DNA from 3 places in the Pseudomonas sp. GW821-FHT09D08 genome. Region 1 is predicted to be linked to each of the others. Evidence: riboswitches for the same ligand, from Rfam matches in the RefSeq annotation. Region 1 holds a riboswitch; each other region holds the start of a gene.

What was found. Region 1 has a riboswitch for cobalamin ahead of cobO (cob(I)yrinic acid a,c-diamide adenosyltransferase). Riboswitches for the same ligand answer to the same signal wherever they lie in the genome.
Region 2: linked by a shared signal. The riboswitch ahead of AC07OP_RS02205 (CbtB domain-containing protein) and the one ahead of cobO (cob(I)yrinic acid a,c-diamide adenosyltransferase) in region 1 are both predicted to bind cobalamin.
Region 3: linked by a shared signal. The riboswitch ahead of AC07OP_RS30060 (ABC transporter substrate-binding protein) and the one ahead of cobO (cob(I)yrinic acid a,c-diamide adenosyltransferase) in region 1 are both predicted to bind cobalamin.

What each region holds. Positions count from the first base shown of each region.
Region 1 covers NZ_JBWKOX010000007.1:240,713-246,304, reverse strand. The annotation lists gene AC07OP_RS15440 (C40 family peptidase) at 1-97, shown strand, start outside; gene AC07OP_RS15435 (C40 family peptidase) at 242-778, shown strand; gene AC07OP_RS15430 (PQQ-dependent sugar dehydrogenase) at 901-2,214, opposite strand; cobalamin riboswitch at 2,314-2,570, shown strand; gene cobO (cob(I)yrinic acid a,c-diamide adenosyltransferase) at 2,644-3,255, shown strand; gene AC07OP_RS15420 (cobyrinic acid a,c-diamide synthase CobB) at 3,252-4,601, shown strand; gene bluB (5,6-dimethylbenzimidazole synthase) at 4,598-5,248, shown strand; gene cbiB (adenosylcobinamide-phosphate synthase CbiB) at 5,245-5,592, shown strand, end outside.
Region 2 covers NZ_JBWKOX010000001.1:535,734-541,325, reverse strand. The annotation lists gene AC07OP_RS02230 (fatty acid cis/trans isomerase) at 1-114, shown strand, start outside; gene nfuA (Fe-S biogenesis protein NfuA) at 208-792, shown strand; gene cobM (precorrin-4 C(11)-methyltransferase) at 1,043-1,789, opposite strand; gene AC07OP_RS02215 (cobalamin biosynthesis protein) at 1,860-2,252, opposite strand; gene AC07OP_RS02210 (CbtA family protein) at 2,249-2,953, opposite strand; gene AC07OP_RS02205 (CbtB domain-containing protein) at 2,965-3,153, opposite strand; cobalamin riboswitch at 3,251-3,455, opposite strand; cobalamin riboswitch at 3,498-3,697, shown strand; gene cobW (cobalamin biosynthesis protein CobW) at 3,788-4,849, shown strand; gene cobN (cobaltochelatase subunit CobN) at 4,853-5,592, shown strand, end outside.
Region 3 covers NZ_JBWKOX010000032.1:9,446-15,037, reverse strand. The annotation lists gene AC07OP_RS30065 (FecCD family ABC transporter permease) at 1-959, opposite strand, end outside; gene AC07OP_RS30060 (ABC transporter substrate-binding protein) at 956-1,966, opposite strand; cobalamin riboswitch at 2,081-2,274, opposite strand; gene AC07OP_RS30055 (DNA/RNA non-specific endonuclease) at 2,311-3,240, opposite strand; gene AC07OP_RS30050 (M4 family metallopeptidase) at 3,370-4,431, shown strand; gene AC07OP_RS30045 (protealysin inhibitor emfourin) at 4,446-4,751, shown strand; gene AC07OP_RS30040 (response regulator) at 4,754-5,110, opposite strand; gene AC07OP_RS30035 (ATPase domain-containing protein) at 5,134-5,592, opposite strand, start outside.

The DNA of each region.
Region 1 (5,592 bases):
AGTCGACAGCCTGGGTGACAGCTACTGGAGCAAAACCTTCATCGAAGCCAAGCGCGCACTCGCCATGGCCCCGACTACGGTTACCGCCAGTAAGTAAACTTAAAGTGATACTTGAAGTTTGACGTGTAAGCGCTAGAATCCCTGGACATTGTTGTAATCCGTTCGCGCGAGCTTTGCTTGCGCGTTCTGGTTTTCAGCGTTCGGCAGCGATAGCCGCATCCAGACCAGGATTGTTCTGCACATGTCGACCTCAGCCCGCCTGCTCCTTATTCTCTGCGCCGCGCTTATCAGCGCCTGCGCCAGCCGGCCGCCACCCGCTCCCGTTGCGGTCAAGCCCAAGCCGGTATTCAACTATTCCACCCAGAATTTCTCGCCTGCGGCCGAAGACGTGCTCTTTCGTGCACTGGGCCTGGTCGGCACGCCTTACCGTTGGGGCGGCAACACGCCGGACTCGGGGTTTGATTGCAGTGGCCTGATCGGCTTCGTCTTCCGCGACGCCGCCGGCATTTCCCTGCCGCGCACCACTCGCGAACTGATTGTGATGCGCGCCCAGGATGTCAGCGAGCAGAACCTGCAGACCGGCGACCTGCTGTTCTTTGCCACCGGTGGCGGTTCCCAGGTCAGCCACGCCGGCATCTATGTGGGCGAAGGCCGCTTTGTGCACGCGCCGCAGACCGGCGGTACGGTCAAGCTGGACACCTTGTCCAAGGCGTATTGGCAGAATGCCTATCTGAGCGCCAAGCGTGTGTTGCCAGCAAACCTGGCACGTAATCCCTGAACCAAATGTGGGAGGGGGCTTGCCCCCGATAGCGAAGCATCAGTCACAGTATCTGTGCCTGACCCACTGCTATCGGGAGCAAGCCCCCTCCCACATTGGTTTTGTGATGCTTCTGGGGGCGTTTATTTAGCGGCCGACACCCGCCACACCTTATTCCCCACATCATCCGCCACCAGCAAATCCCCTTGCTGATCGATCACCACGCCCACCGGCCGGCCCATGGCGTTCTCATCTTTATCGAGAAACCCGGTCAGCACGTCCACCGGCTGCCCTTTAGGCTGGCCTGCCTCGAACGGTACGAAGATCACCTTGTAGCCACTGTGGGGCTTGCGATTCCACGAGCCATGCTGGCCGATGAACGCGCCGTTGCTGAACGGCGCCGGCAGTTTGCTGCCCTCGGCGAACGTCAGGCCCAAAGACGCGGTGTGCGGCCCTACCGCATAGTCCGGCACGATTGCCTTGGCCACCAGGTCCAGGTTCTGCGGCGTGACGCGTACATCCACATGCTGGCCGTAATAGCTGAAGGGCCAGCCATAGAACCCGCCATCCTTGACCGAGGTGATGTAGTCCGGCACCAGGTCGCTGCCGATCTCGTCGCGCTCGTTTACCGCCGTCCATAGCTTGCCGCTCTGGGGTTCCCAGGCCATGCCGTTAGGGTTGCGCAGGCCGGAAGCGAAAATGCGCTGCTGGCCGCTGGCGCGATCCACTTCCCAGATAGCCGCCCGGCCCTGTTCCGCCTCAAGACCGTTCTCACCGACGTTGCTGTTGGAGCCGACGCTCACGTACAGCTTGCTGCCGTCCTTGCTGGCGATCACGTTCTTGGTCCAGTGATGATTCAGGGGGCCGCCCGGCAGGTCGACCACCTTGGTGCCAACTGCCTTGATCGCGGTTTCGCCCGCTTGATAGGGGAAGCGCAGCAGCTTGTCCGAATCGGCGACGTACAGGTCATTGCCGACCAGTGTCATACCGAAGGGCGAGTTGAGGTTTTCCAGGAACACCGTACGGGTCTCGGCAACACCATCGTGATCGGCGTCGCGCAGCAGGGTAATGCGATTGGGGCTCGGTACACCGGCACCGGCGCGGCCCATGACCTTCTCCATGACCCAGCCGCGAATGCCCTTGGAATCATCCGGCTTGGGCGGCGCATTGGTTTCTGCCACCAGCACATCGCCATTGGGCAATACATACAGCCAGCGCGGGTGATCCAGGCCTTCGGCGAACGCCGCCACTTGGGTGCCGGCCGCTGCCGTTGGCTTCACGCCCTCCGGCCAGCCGATAGCCGGGGCAATGTTCACCGTGGGAATCAGGGTTTTGTTCGGCTCCGGTAGCTGCGGCGACGGCCCGGTGCCGTCGGACACCTGCAGGGTGGAGCTTTCACCGCAGGCGGCGAGGGTGCCGGCGAGCATGATGAGCAGGGCGAGTCTGGTTTTATGCATGGTGTTCTCCTTGATACCTGTAAGGGTAGAGGAGGGCGCTGGTGCGATGGTTCAAGTGCAAGGCCAGCTTTAATTGACGCTCCACCCCCAACCCACTAACCTTCGCGGCTTGTTCCAGGTGCTCTGTGACCCATGGGTCGACCGAGTGAAACAGGGAAGCCGGTGAGCGAGCGCACTTGTACACAGTGCTGCCGCGATTCCGGCGCTGCCCCCGCAACGGTAAATGAGTCAAGACGGTGCCTTTTGCCACTGTATCGCCCGCGATATGGGAAGGCGCGCCGTCGGCGTGTTCGCTCTGTCGATGAGCCAGCGCACCACTCATGAGCCCGGAGACCGGCCTGGATCATCCAACAGCATCACGGTGGGCGATGCTTGGCTGTCTGTTTTTTCCTGCCTGCCGTTTTTGTCCAGCCCCAATGGAGAGCTGCCATGACCGATACCCCCGACCGCGACGAACGCCACCTGGCGCGCATGCTGCGCAAAAAAGCCGTGATCGACGAGCGCATCGCCAATTCCCCCAATGAGTGTGGCTTGCTGCTGGTGCTGACCGGCAACGGCAAAGGCAAGAGCAGCTCGGCATTCGGTATGCTCGCGCGCGCCATGGGCCACGGCATGCAGTGCGGTGTGGTGCAGTTCATCAAGGGGCGCAACAGCACCGGTGAGGAGTTGTTCTTCCGCCGCTTCCCCGAGCAAGTGCGTTTCCACGTGATGGGCGAAGGCTTCACCTGGGAGACCCAGGACCGCCAGCGCGATATCGCTGCCGCCGAAGCCGCCTGGGCCGTGTCCCGTGAACTGCTGCAAGACCCCACCATCGGCCTGGTGGTGCTGGATGAGCTGAACATCGCCCTCAAGCATGGTTACCTCGACTTGGACCAGGTCCTCAGCGACCTGCAAGCGCGTCCGCCGATGCAGCACGTGGTCGTCACCGGCCGTGGCGCCAAGCCTGAATTGATCGAAATGGGCGACACCGTCACTGAAATGGGCATGCTCAAGCACGCGTTCCAGGCCGGTATCAAGGCACAGAAGGGCGTCGAACTTTGAATCAGCCCCGTCACTGCCCGGCCGTCCTGATCGCCGCACCGGCGTCCGGCCAGGGCAAAACCACCGTCACCGCCGCGCTGGCCCGTTTGCACCGCAACCTGGGGCGCAGGGTACGCGTGTTCAAATGCGGCCCGGATTTCCTGGACCCGATGATCCACGAGCGCGCCAGCGGTGCGCCGGTGTATCAATTGGACATGTGGATGGTGGGCGAGCAGGAAAGTCGTCGGCTGCTGTGGGAAGCGGCGGGTGAGGCCGACCTCATCCTGATCGAAGGCGTGATGGGCCTGTTCGATGGCACACCGTCCAGCGCCGACTTGGCGCGGCATTTCGGCGTGCCGGTGCTCGGTGTGATCGACGGCACCGCCATGGCCCAGACCTTTGGCGCCCTGGCCCTGGGCCTGGCGCGTTATCAGCCGGACCTGCCGTTTGCCGGGGTACTGGCCAACCGCGTCGGCACCCTGCGCCATGCGCAGTTGCTGGAAGGCAGCCTCACCGAAGGCTTGCGTTGGTATGGCGCCCTGTCCCGCGAAACCGGGATCGAACTGCCCAGCCGCCATTTGGGCCTGGTGCAGGCCAGCGAGCTGAATGACCTCGACGTGCGCCTGGACGCCGCCGCCCAGGCCCTGGGCAGCAGCTGCGAAGTCGCATTGCCGCCGCCGGTGACCTTCGCCGCGCCGGAAGTGATCGAGGCCGAGCCGTTGCTGGCCGGTGTGCGCATTGCGGTGGCCCGTGACGAAGCCTTCGCCTTCACCTATGGCGCCAGCCTCGACCTGCTGCGGGCGATGGGGGCCGAGTTGCACTTCTTCTCGCCGATCCATGATCGCCAACTGCCCGAGGCCGACAGCCTGTATTTACCCGGCGGTTACCCGGAATTGCACCACCAGGCGCTGTCGCAAAACACGCCGATGCTTGACGCCATTCGTAACCACCATGCCGCCGGCAAACCCTTGCTCGCCGAGTGTGGCGGCATGCTCTACCTGTTGGATTCGCTTACCGATGTCGACGGCACCCGCGCCGAGCTGGTCGGCCTGCTGCAAGGCGATGCGGTGATGCAAAAGAAACTCGCGGCCCTGGCCCTGCAAAGTGTCGAGCTGCCGGAAGGCGTGCTGCGCGGGCACACGTATCACCATTCCCTGACCAGCACCGAGAGCCAGCCGATTGCCCGTGGCCTGAGCCCGAACGGTGGGCGCGGTGCCGAAGCGGTGTTCCGGCAGGGGCGGATGACGGCCTCTTACGTGCACTTCTATTTTCCGTCGAATCCGACGGCGGTAGCCGCGTTGTTTGCCCCGGACCGAGCTGAAACCCCATCCACTGTGGGAGGGGGCTTGCCCCCGATAGGGCCATGACCGACAACGCTTTCCCCCAGGCCGACCGCGACGCCGTCTACCGCGCCATCGCCGAACGCCGCGACATGCGCCACTTCAGCGGCGGCAGTGTCGCGCCCGAATTGCTGCATCGCCTGCTCCAGGCCGCGCACCAGGCCCCCAGTGTCGGCCTGATGCAGCCTTGGCGGTTTATCCGCATCAGCGACCGCGCATTGCGCAGCCGGATTCAACAGTTGGTGGAAGAAGAACGCGTGCGCACCGCCGAGGCGTTAGGCGAGCGCTCCGATGCGTTCATGAAGCTCAAGGTCGAAGGCATCCACGACTGCGCCGAAGTGCTGGTGGCGGCGTTGATGGATGATCGCGAGCGCCACATCTTCGGGCGGCGCACCTTGCCGGAGATGGACCTGGCGTCGCTGTCCTGTGCGATCCAGAACCTGTGGCTGGCGGCGCGGGTCGAGGGGCTGGGCATGGGCTGGGTCTCGCTGTTCGACCCCCAGGCCCTGGCCGACCTGCTGGGCCTGCCGCCCGGTGCGAAACCCCTAGCGGTGTTGTGCCTGGGGCCGGTGACGGAGTTTTACCCGGCACCGATGTTGCAGCTCGAAGGCTGGACCGAGCCTCGGCCGTTGAGTGACATGGTGTATGAAAATGCGTGGGGAGTGAGTCAATGAGTGTGGCCTTGCTGTGTGTCGCTGCGGTGGCGTTGGATGCGCTGCTGGGCGAGCCCAGGCGCTGGCATCCGCTGGTGGCGTTCGGCAATTTTGCCGGGCGCATCGAGCAGCGTTTCAACAGCGGTGGCCGGGGCTGGCGCAGCCATGGCGTGACCGCGTGGGTTATCGCCGTGGTGCCGTTGACCCTGCTGGCCACCGCGTTGTCGTGGGCGCCGTATATCGGCTGGGTCCTGGAGATCCTCGCGTTGTACTGCGCCCTCGGCATGCGCAGCCTCGGCGAGCATGTGATCCCGGTGGCCCAGGCCCTGCGCAGCGATGACCTCGACGCGGCTCGCACACGGGTG
Region 2 (5,592 bases), on a different contig from region 1:
CGCCGCAGCCACCCGTTGTTCTGGCAGTATTTCCACGATTTGTCCCAGTACATCCGCGAGACGACGCCGGTGGAAGAAGGGGTGCTGGATATGAACCGTTATGAAAACCTCTGACAGAGGCGAACGTCTTTTCCGACAAAATTACTAGGACTTTGTACCTGCGTAATATTTTGGCGTAAACTGCCGGCAAGCCTGTGAGGAGTTTCCATGACTGCCATAACCATTACCGACGCCGCCCACGATTACCTGGCTGACCTGCTGTCCAAGCAGAACACCCCGGGAATCGGCATCCGCGTCTTTATCACCCAGCCTGGCACCCAGTACGCCGAGACGTGCATCGCCTACTGCAAGCCCGGTGAAGAGAAACCTGAAGACACCGCCCTGGGGCTGAAAAGCTTCACTGCGTATATCGACAACTTCAGCGAAGCCTTCCTGGACGATGCCGTGGTCGATTACGCCACCGACCGCATGGGCGGCCAATTGACCATCAAGGCGCCCAACGCCAAGGTGCCTAACGTCAATGCCGACAGCCCGGTCAACGAGCGCATCAACTACTACCTGCAAACCGAGATCAACCCGGGGCTGGCCAGCCATGGCGGTCAGGTGAGCTTGATCGATGTAGTGGAAGACGGGATCGCCGTATTGAAATTCGGCGGCGGCTGCCAGGGTTGCGGCCAGGCGGACGTGACCTTGCGTGAAGGCATCGAGCGGACCCTGCTGGAGCGTATTCCGGAGCTCAAGGGCGTCCGTGACGTGACAGACCACACGCAGAAAGAAAACGCCTACTACTGAGTAAGGCGTTCACTGCGAACAAAAAACGGCGCCCGTGAGCGCCGTTTTTTATTGTTAAAATTCAAGCAGTTATGCCATCTATCTAACAAGTAGGATTAAGTGTGGGAGGGGGCTTGCTCCCGATAGCGGTGCCTCAGTCGACTCATGAGCAGGCTGACACACCGCCATCGGGGGCAAGCCCCCTCCCACATTTTGTTTTGTATTTAGCTATTTAAATCAATGGATTGCTTTGATTTTTTGAAGTAAATAATCAAGGCCGATAAAGGTGCGCATGCCCGGCCCGATACAACGACGACTCACTGAAACTGTCACTCGCCAGTACTCGACCCACCACAATCAACGCCGTACGCCGAAAGCCCTTGGCGGCGACTTTGTCGGCAATATCGCTGAGCGTGCCGACCGCCCAATCCTGATCCGGCCATGTCGCCCGGTGCACCACGGCAATCGGGCAGTCCGCGCCATAGTGCGGCAGCAGTTCGGCGACGATCTTCTCCAAATGATTGACCCCCAGGTGAATCGCCATGGTCGTGCCATGTCGGGCCAGGCTGTCGAAGTCTTCCCCGGCCGGCATGCGGGTTTTATTGGCGTAGCGGGTCAGGATCACGCTTTGGGCGATGTCCGGCAGGGTCAGTTCGGTCTCCAGCAAGGCTGCGCAGGCGGCCACCGCCGTGACGCCGGGAATGATCTGAAAGGGGATGCCCAACTCACGCAAATAACGGATCTGCTCGCCAATCGCGCCATACAGGCTCGGATCGCCGGAGTGCACCCGTGCCACGTCTTGGCCATTAGCGTGGGCGGTCTTGATCAGTTCGATAATCTGTTCCAGGTGCAGTTCAGCGCTGTTGACCACTTGTTGCGCCTGATGACCTTCCAGCACCGCCGCCGGCACCAGTGAGCCGGCATAGATGATCACCGGGCAACTGCGGATCAGGCGTTGGCCTTTGACGGTGATCAATTCCGGATCGCCGGGGCCGGCGCCGATGAAGTAGATGGTCATGGAGAATTCCTGTGGAAAAACGGGCGAGCATGAAGATTGCTCATGATCGGGAATGGCGATTATCGGGATTTTAGCCGGCGCAGGCCAATGCAAAGGTGGCCTGGGCGGTTTTCTGGCGGGTGATCATCAAGCGGGCAGGGCCGCCGCAGAGCTGTTCGGCCAGGGCTAGGGCGGCACTTTCGGCGACGCCGTAACAGCCGGTATGGGCAAACGCGACCGCCGATTTGTGGCTCAGCCGGGCTTCGTAAACGGCCAGTTGCCCGGCGCTGAAGCACTGCAAGGGCAGGTCGAGCAGTCGGGCCAGGGCGAGTAACCCTGGCTCGTTCTGTTTACGGTCGATGCTGGCCAGTGCGGTGACACGCTGGCGCTCGACCCCGCCCTCGGCCAGGGCGCTGTCGAACAGGCCCAGCAGGGTGTCTACATCACAACCCCGCTGGCAACCCAGGCCGACCACCAGGGTCATGCCGAGTATTGATCGTCGCGGTTACGGCGGAACAACCAGGCACTGATCAGGCCCAGGGCCAGCCAGAACGCCACGTTGGTCAACTGCGAAGCGATCTTGAACTGCGCTTCGAGGGCTTCCGGCGCCAGCATCGAATGGGTTTCCGGCTGCGGTGCACCGATCACATGCGGCACCACCAGGATCGCCGCGCCCAAGACTTTCAGCAGCCAGTTGCGACCAAACACGATCAGCGCAATCCCGGCCGCCGTGGAAGCAGCAGTGCCGATCCACCAGATTTGCCGTTGCGCCAGGTCGGCGGCGGCAGTGCCCGGCAGCTCCGGCGGCAGGCCCAGGGTGGGCGCCAGCACAAAAGTCGCGTAACCGGCCAGGCCCCACAGCAAGCCTTGGGCCGTGCGGGTCGGTGCGCGCAGGGTGTAGAGGCCGGCCAGCATCAGGGCGAAGCCGACGGCCACCACCAGGTTGCCGCCGGTGGTCGACAGCACGCGCTGCCAGCCGTCTTCCGGCTCCCAGGCTTCGGCGTCGTGGGAGTGTGCAGCGGCGCCAGCGGCGTGCTCATGCACGACTTCGGTCGCGGCCGGGGCTTTTTCAAAGGTTTCCGCCTGCAGAATCAGCGGAGCGACCCAGAAGCTTTGCAGCAGGGTCAGCAGCAGGGCGGCCAGCAAGCCGGTGAACCCTGCGGTTTGCGCAATACGCTTGATCATGTCGGCAGGCCTCAGTGGCACGGGAACGCGGCGCTGTGGCGGGTATCGTGGGCAGCGTTGTGCACCGCCTCGATATGGGAGAAACCGGCGAAATACACCAGGCACGCGCCAAGGATCGACGCGCCGATGGCGGCGGTCAGGCGTTGGCTGAGGGTGGCGGAGCTGCTGGCGGTGTGCGAGGTGCTGCTGATGATCGACATGGCGCGTCCCTTTCAGGTGTCAGGGTGACACGAGCGCATGCAAACCCCGCGAGCCAGGCACGCAGGGTTTTAACAGCGCCCGCCCACCGCGGGTTTGTTATTCGATGTTATTCGGGCCGGTCTCCGGGCTTGCGAGGGACACTGGGTCTATAAAACGTCGCCTTCCCATGCCGTACAGGCACAGTGGATCTGACGCTTCACTCGCTTACCGTTGCGGGGGCAGCACCGGACTCGTCATGACGCCATGACTCACCGGTTTCCCGTTTCACCCTGTGAAGGGCACCCGAAACAAGATGTGTAGGAGAGCATGGGCCGGGGACGGTAGTCAAATGCGGCGAGCCCCTGTAGCCTTGCACCCTCGAGGTTCTTCGGCCCAGGCCGAAGCTAAGAAGGGAACGCGGTCCAAGCCGCGGCTGCCCCCGCAACTGTGAAGGGTTTATCTGACTGCCACGCCACTGCCACTGCGGCGGGAAGGCGCAGTCGGCGCCGGTCGCAAGACCCGCAAGCCCCAAGCCAGGAGACCTGCCTCGCCACCGATTTTCCAATTCAACCGGGCGGGGTGATCCGGTGACGAAATCCGCTTCTGCGCGCCGCAGGGCCCATCGTCCCGTATGCCCGCCCCAAAGGGCATCCGATGAAAACACTGGCCAAACTCCCCGTCACCATCGTTACCGGCTTCCTTGGCTCGGGCAAGACCACCTTGCTGCGCCATATGCTCGACAACGCCCAGGGCCGTCGCATTGCGGTGATCGTCAACGAATTCGGCGAACTGGGCATCGACGGTGAGATCCTCAAGCAGTGCTCCATCGGTTGCACCGAAGAAGAGGCCAACGGCCGCGTGTACGAGCTGGCCAACGGCTGCCTGTGCTGCACCGTGCAGGAAGAGTTCTTCCCGGTGATGCGCGAACTGGTTGCCCGTCGCGGCGACCTCGACCATATCCTCATCGAAACCTCGGGCCTGGCCCTGCCAAAACCCTTGGTACAGGCCTTCCAGTGGCCGGAAATCCGCAGCGCCTGCACGGTTGATGCGGTCATCACCGTGGTCGACAGCCCGGCCGTGGCCGCCGGCACCTTTGCCGCGTTCCCGGATCAGGTCGACGCCCAGCGCAAGCTCGACCCGAACCTGGACCATGAATCGCCGCTGCACGAGCTGTTTGCCGACCAGTTGGCCAGCGCCGACCTGGTGATCCTCAATAAATCCGACCTGATCAGCGCCGAAGACCTGGCCCGTGTGCGCCTGGAAGTCGCCGAAGAACTGCCGCCGGCGGTGAAGATCATCGAAGCCAGCAGCGGTCGCCTGCCGTTGGACGTATTGATCGGCCTGGGCGCGGGGTCCGAAGAACATATCGACGCTCGCCATAGCCACCACGATCATCACCACGAAGGTGAGGAAGATCACGATCACGACGCCTTCGATTCCATCTCCATCGACCTGCCCCAAGCCGACGAAGCGCTGCTGCTCGACGCCCTGAACCAATTGGTGGTTCAGCACGGCATCCTGCGGGTCAAGGGCTTCGCCGCCATCCCGAACAAGCCGATGCGCCTGCTGATCCAGGGTGTGGGTACGCGTTTCGACAAGCACTTCGACCGTGCCTGGGGCGCCGACGAAGCGCGCATCACGCGGCTGGTGCTGATCGGCCAGGAGCTGGACGCGGCGGGCCTCGAAGCGCAACTGCGCGCCGCCCTCAGCGTTTAACCCATGCACCTGCTCAGGACTCAGCCCGGTGGTTTCGTCGCGGACGACAATATTGCCGACCTTGGCCAAACGCCCGCCGAACTGGTGATCCTGTGCAGCGGCGATTCCAGCCTGGCGCTGCTGGCCGAAGCGGCCCAGCAGTTGCCCGAGGATTACCCCAGCCTGCGCCTGGCCAACCCTATGCAGGTGCAGAACCACGCCTCGGTCGATTTGTATGTCGATGAGGTGCTGCGCCACGCCAAGGTCATCCTGATTTCCCTGCACGGCGGCATCGGTTATTGGCGCTACGGCATCGAGCGCCTGGTGGAGCTGGGCGAGCGCGGCGTTACGCTGATCCTGGTGCCGGGGGATGACCGCCCGGACCCGGAACTCAGCGGCCTGAGCACGGTGAGTGCCGAACAGCGCGACCGCCTGTGGCACTTCCTGCGCCAGGGCGGGCTCGCTAACGCGCTGGATTTTTTCCACTGCCTGGCCAGCGGCTACCTGGACCGCGATTACCCGTGGGCCGAGCCGCAGACCTTGCCGCGCACCGCGATCTATCACCCGCACAAAGCCAACCCTCGCCTCAATGACTGGCAGACCGATTGGCACGCGGAGTGGCCCGTGGCGGCGGTGCTCTTCTACCGCTCCCACTTGCAGGCGGCCAATACCGGTTTTATCGATGTGTTCTGCCAGCGCTTGCAGGCGGCGGGCCTTAACCCGTTGCCGATGGCGGTGGCCAGTTTGAAAGAGCCCGGCTGCCT
Region 3 (5,592 bases), on a different contig from region 1:
GCGCCCACCAGCGCCGTCACCACGCCGACCGGGATCACCTGGCCTTTGATCAAGGTGCGCGACAACACATCGGCCGCAATCAAAAATAACGCGCCGCCCAGCGCACTGGCGGGCAGCAGGCGCGAATGCCCGGTGCCGAGCAGCAGGCGCACCGCGTGGGGGATCACCAGGCCGACAAAGCCGATGGAGCCGACAATCGACACCATCACCGCCGTCACCAGCGCCGCGCACCCCACCAGCACAACCTGCACACGGCGCACCGGGATGCCCAGGGACGCGGCCGAATCCGTGCCGAAGGTGAACGCATCCAACGCGCGACGATGCCACAGGCACACCGCCAGGCCGGTGACCGCCACCGGCACCGCCAGCCACACCGACGGCCAGCGCACGCCGCTGAGGTTGCCCAGCAGCCAGAACATGATGCCGCGCGCCTGTTCGGAACTGGCGGACTTGGTGATCAGGAACGCGGTAAGTGCATTGAACAGCTGCGACCCGGCGATGCCCGCGAGGATGATCTGCCCGGTGCCGCTGGACGAACCGCTGGCCCGCGCCAGCAGGATCACCAGGGCAAACGCCGCCATCGCGCCGACAAAGGCGCCGGCCGACAATGAAATCAGCCCGCCGCCCACGCCCATCAACGCCACCAGCACCGCGCCGGTCGAAGCCCCGGCGCTGATGCCCAGCAGGTACGGATCGGCCAACGGGTTGCGCAGCAACGACTGCAAAATCACCCCGCAGGTGGCCAGCCCCGCACCGCAGGCGGCGGCCACCAGGGCACGGGTGAGGCGGTAGTTCCACACCACGCCTTCATCGATGGGGTCCAGCACGTAACCGGCCGCCCACAGTTTGTTGGCGAGCACCTGCAGCACCACCTGGGGCGAGATGGCGGTTTCGCCGATGGCCACGCCGGCGAGCACGGCGATCAGCAATAGCGCCAGGGCGAGTAAGGTCCGGATCATTGCGGCAGGTCGTAGCCGTCGATGGCCGTGGCCAGGTGTTCAAGGCCGTCGAACATGCGGATGCTGGCCTGCAGCGCCAGGGCGTCGAGGATGATGATGCGGTTGTTTTTCACCGCGTCCATGTTGCGCGTGACCGGGTCGCTGCGCAGGAAGGCGAGTTTCTTTTCATGGTCGTCGGCGGGGTAGCGGCGGCGGTCCATGCGGGCGATCACCAGGAAGGTCGGGTTGGCCTTGGCGAGGGTTTCCCAGCCGACGGCGGGCCATTCTTCATCGGATTGCACCACGTTGTGCAAACCGAGGGTTTCGAGCATGAACTCCGGAATGCCCTTGTGGCCGGCCACGTAGGGGTCGCTGGCCAGTTCGGCGCTGGAGAACCACACCAGCGCGCTGGCCTGCTTGAGGCCTTTGCTCTGCACGGTGGCCACGGATTGGGCCAGGCGCGCCTGGAGCTCATCGTTCAACTGTTGGCCGCGATCCTGTACATCGAAAATCTGCGCCAGCTGGCGGATGCTCTTGTAGATCGTCTCGATACGGAACGGCTCCAGCCGCGTGCCGTCGGCGCCCACCAGGTTGTCCTTGCCTTCGCAGTCGGAGGGCAGCAGGTAGGTGGGGATCTTCAGGTCGTGAAACTGCTCGCGGGTGCCGACCACGCCTTGCGGGCCTACCACCCATTCCAGCTCGGCGGCCACCAGTTGCGGGCGCTTGGCGATCACCGCTTCAAAGCTGGGCTCGTTGTTGGCCAGGCGCTCGATGCCGTCGTTCTGCGCCTTGAACTGCGGCAACACGCTGTTGAACCACAGCGAGGTGCCCACCACGCGGTCAGCCACGCCGAGGGCATAGAGCATTTCGGTGGCGGCCTGGCCGATGGTCACGCTGCGCGCGGGCGCCTGCGGGAAGGTGAGGGTGCTGCCGCAGTTTTCCAGGGTAAGCGGGTACTGAGTTGGCGCGGCGTGGGCCAGGGCGCAGAAACCCAGGCCGCTGATCAGGGCGGTAACGCGTGGCAGCATGAGGCGATCTCCGTGTGGACCGTACGTGGAAACAGGGCAGGTACGGTTCGGAAATACGCCCTCGACCGCTGCCGAACGGGCAGGCAAGGATGCCCTTCCCGGACACCCCGCCGGTTAGTGATTACTGGGCCGGCAGGTCTCCTGACTGATGCGTCGTCGCCACGCTCCGGCCTTCCCGGACGCGGTCCAGTGGCAGTGGGGAGCAGGCTCGGCACCTACAGTTGCGGGGGCAGTTCCGATTGACGCGGTGTACCGCGCTTCGGATTCCCTATTAGTCCCGTTCGGGAACCGGCGCGGTATGGTAGTTGATTAGGGCCAGGCGATACAGCCCGAAGGGGGCCCGGTCAGAGACGAATATCCTCGGGGCCGCGGATCAGCGCTTCAATTCGCGTGCCCGTGGCGCGCTCTTCGTTGCTGAAGCCGTCGTAGTCCGCCAGGTTGGCGAAGCGGATGCCGGTCAATTGTTCGATCTGGATCACGCTGCGCTGGTAGGTCCTGACCTGGCCGAACATCAGGTCGAGCTGACCCAGCTCGCGGCTTTGGTCGATCATATAGGCGCTGGCGGAGGGCTTGCCGTCATCGCTGAGGTAGGCCACCACTTTCCAGAACGCCTTGGGGATTCTGATGCCACGGTAAAGGCGGTCGTCGTCGGCGAACACCGGGCCGCTGAACACCGTTGCCCGGGCTTTCCAACGCTGCGTGTTATTGAGGATGTAGTCCTCCAGTTCCAGCCAGGTCTTCTGGTTGAACCCGCTCATCTGCGGCGAGCAGTTGGTGAAGTGGAAGGTGTCGAGGTTGGCGGTGTTTGCCGCGTCGCCCCAGTTGGGATCCTGGCGCCGTACCAGGTGGCCGCGATCCAGGCCATTGCTGGCATAGAGCTCTTCGCCCACCTGGGCGCTGATCGGCAGGCGCCCATCGTAGGCCCAGGTGTCGTTGCTGCGGACTATCTCCACATGCTGCCCGCCATCGATATTGACGCCCACGTAGAGCGCCAGTCGTCGGGAACGGGACATCGTCACCGAGAAATGCGTGTAGTCCAGGCGCAGCGGTTGGACGTCGTCCGCCAATGCCTCAGCGGCGGTGGGCCAGGGCACTGCGAAGCTGCTGAGAAAATCCTCGGCGTAGCCGCGTCGGTCCTGTAGGTCCTTGGCCGCGGTGACACGGGGCGTCGTCGCCCGGGCTTCCATCAGGGTGGGATTGGTCGCGATCAACGGGCGCAGATCGGCGAGTCGTGGGCGGTGCGCAAGATCGATTTTGGCTTTGCGGGCTGGCATGGGTAAGTCCTCCTTGGATAAACACGACTGCAACATAGATTGATGACAATTGATGACACGGGTTAACCCTGGGGGGCTATCCTCAAACGGTTACCGGAGCTACACCATATGCCAACAGGGAGCCAGCCAATGTGTGATCGCCACCACCGTAACCCGATTTTCTGCCTGATCCCGCCGTATATGCTCGACCAGATCGCGCGTCACGGTGATAAGGCCCAGCGCGACATCGCGCTGCGCACCCGCGCCAAGGACAGCACGTTCCGTTCGCTGCGCATGGTCGCAGTGCCCGCCAAAGGGCCGGCCCACATGGCCCTGGTCATGGGCGCCGGCAAACGGCGCTCGATCTACAGCGCCGAAGGCACCGACAGCCTGCCGGGCAAGCTGGTCCGCGGTGAAGGCCAGCCCGCCAGTGGCGACGCCGCCGTGGACGAAGCCTATGACGGCTTGGGTGCCACGTTCGATTTTTTCGAAGAGGTGTTCGACCGCAACTCCATCGACGATGCCGGCATGGCGCTGGATGCCACCGTGCACTTTGGCCAGAACTATAACAATGCGTTCTGGAACTCGACCCAGATGGTGTTTGGCGACGGCGATGGGCAGTTGTTCAACCGCTTCACGGTGGCCCTCGATGTGATTGGCCATGAATTGGCCCACGGCGTCACCGAGGACGAGGCCAAGCTGATGTATTTCAATCAGTCCGGCGCGCTGAACGAGTCGCTCTCGGACGTGTTCGGCTCACTGATCAAGCAGTATGCGTTGAAGCAAACCGCCGAAGACGCCGATTGGCTGATCGGCAAAGGGTTGTTCACCAAGAAGATCAAAGGCGTGGCCCTGCGTTCGATGAAGGCCCCCGGCACCGCGTTCGATGACAAGCTGCTGGGCAAGGACCCTCAGCCAGGGCATATGGATGATTTTGTCCAGACCTACGAGGACAATGGCGGGGTGCATATCAATTCCGGGATTCCCAACCATGCGTTCTATCAGGTGGCGACCCGGATTGGCGGGTTTGCCTGGGAGCGCGCAGGACGTATCTGGTATGACGCGCTGCGCGATGCGCGGTTGCGGCCGAACTCGGGGTTTTTACGTTTTGCGCGTATAACCTACGATATCGCCGGTCGTCTCTACGGCGCGAACAAGGATGAGCACAAGGCGGTCAAGGAGGGTTGGAAAGCGGTTGGCATTAACGTCTGACGTGAGGAACAGCCATGCAAATTTCGATCAAGGAAAACGGCGGGCCGGCGTTTTTTCCGGGTTTGACCCAGCCTCGTACGGTGGAGTTGAACACGTTGCCCGAGCCGGACCAGCAGGAGTTGCGGCAACTGATCGAGGCTTCAAACTTCTTTCAGTTGCCGCAGAGCACCACGCCAGAGCCCGGAAATCCGGGCCAGGTGCACTACACCCTGACCGTGAAGGAAGGCCAGCAGGAACATACGGTGTGCGTGCTCGCGCCGGTGAAGTCGCAGGCGCTGGATGGGCTGGTGCAGTGTGTGCGCCGGCATATCCGCAGTTGAGGTCACCCCAGCAGTTCCTTCACCTTGGTAATGAGCTTGTTGATGTCGAACGGCTTGTCCAGCACCGCATCGAACAGGTCCGAGCGCTGCATGCCGATATGGGCCTGCGCGCCGCTGATCAGGATAATCGGCAGGTGCTTGACGGCCGGCAGCGCGCGCACCGCTTCGGCGAACTCCTCACCGTCCATCACCGGCATCATGAAATCGGTGATGATCAGCGACGGCCGTTCTCGCTCCAGCACCTCCAGCGCCTTTTTCCCATTGCCAGCTGTGACGACCATGAACCCCTCATCTTCCAGTGCGTAGGCAAGGATATCGGCGATCAAGTACTCGTCATCGACGACCAGGATAGTGGCCATGTCAATTCAACCTACCCAAAGACTTAAAAAGCTGAACCAGGCAGCGCTGAATTGGATGCAACTGAGGGGGCATTTCTTGAGACCTTTCTTAAGTCAACGGCTTGGTCACGGATCACCACCTCCAATAATGAGGGGTCATAAAAGCTGTCTCTGACCTTAAGAATGGAAAGCGTCCTTCTAAGTTCAGACTGAATCTCGAAGAAACGCATAAGCATGAGGTTGTCGGCAATGCTCGACAGTTCAGACGCGGGGGAAGTGACCTCCGCGCCGAACAGATCATGCATCTCCCACGTGGCGAAGACCGTGACGCCCCTGGCGCGCAGTTCGTTCATCAGTGCGCTGTAGAAATCGGTGATCCGTGCCGGGTTGTTGGAGACGCGGGTCATGCCGCTCAAGCTGTCGATGAACAGGCGCTTGATGCCCTTTTCCTCGACCAGGCGCAGCAATCGCGCGCCAAGCCCGTCCAGCAGGCCTTCGGTGGT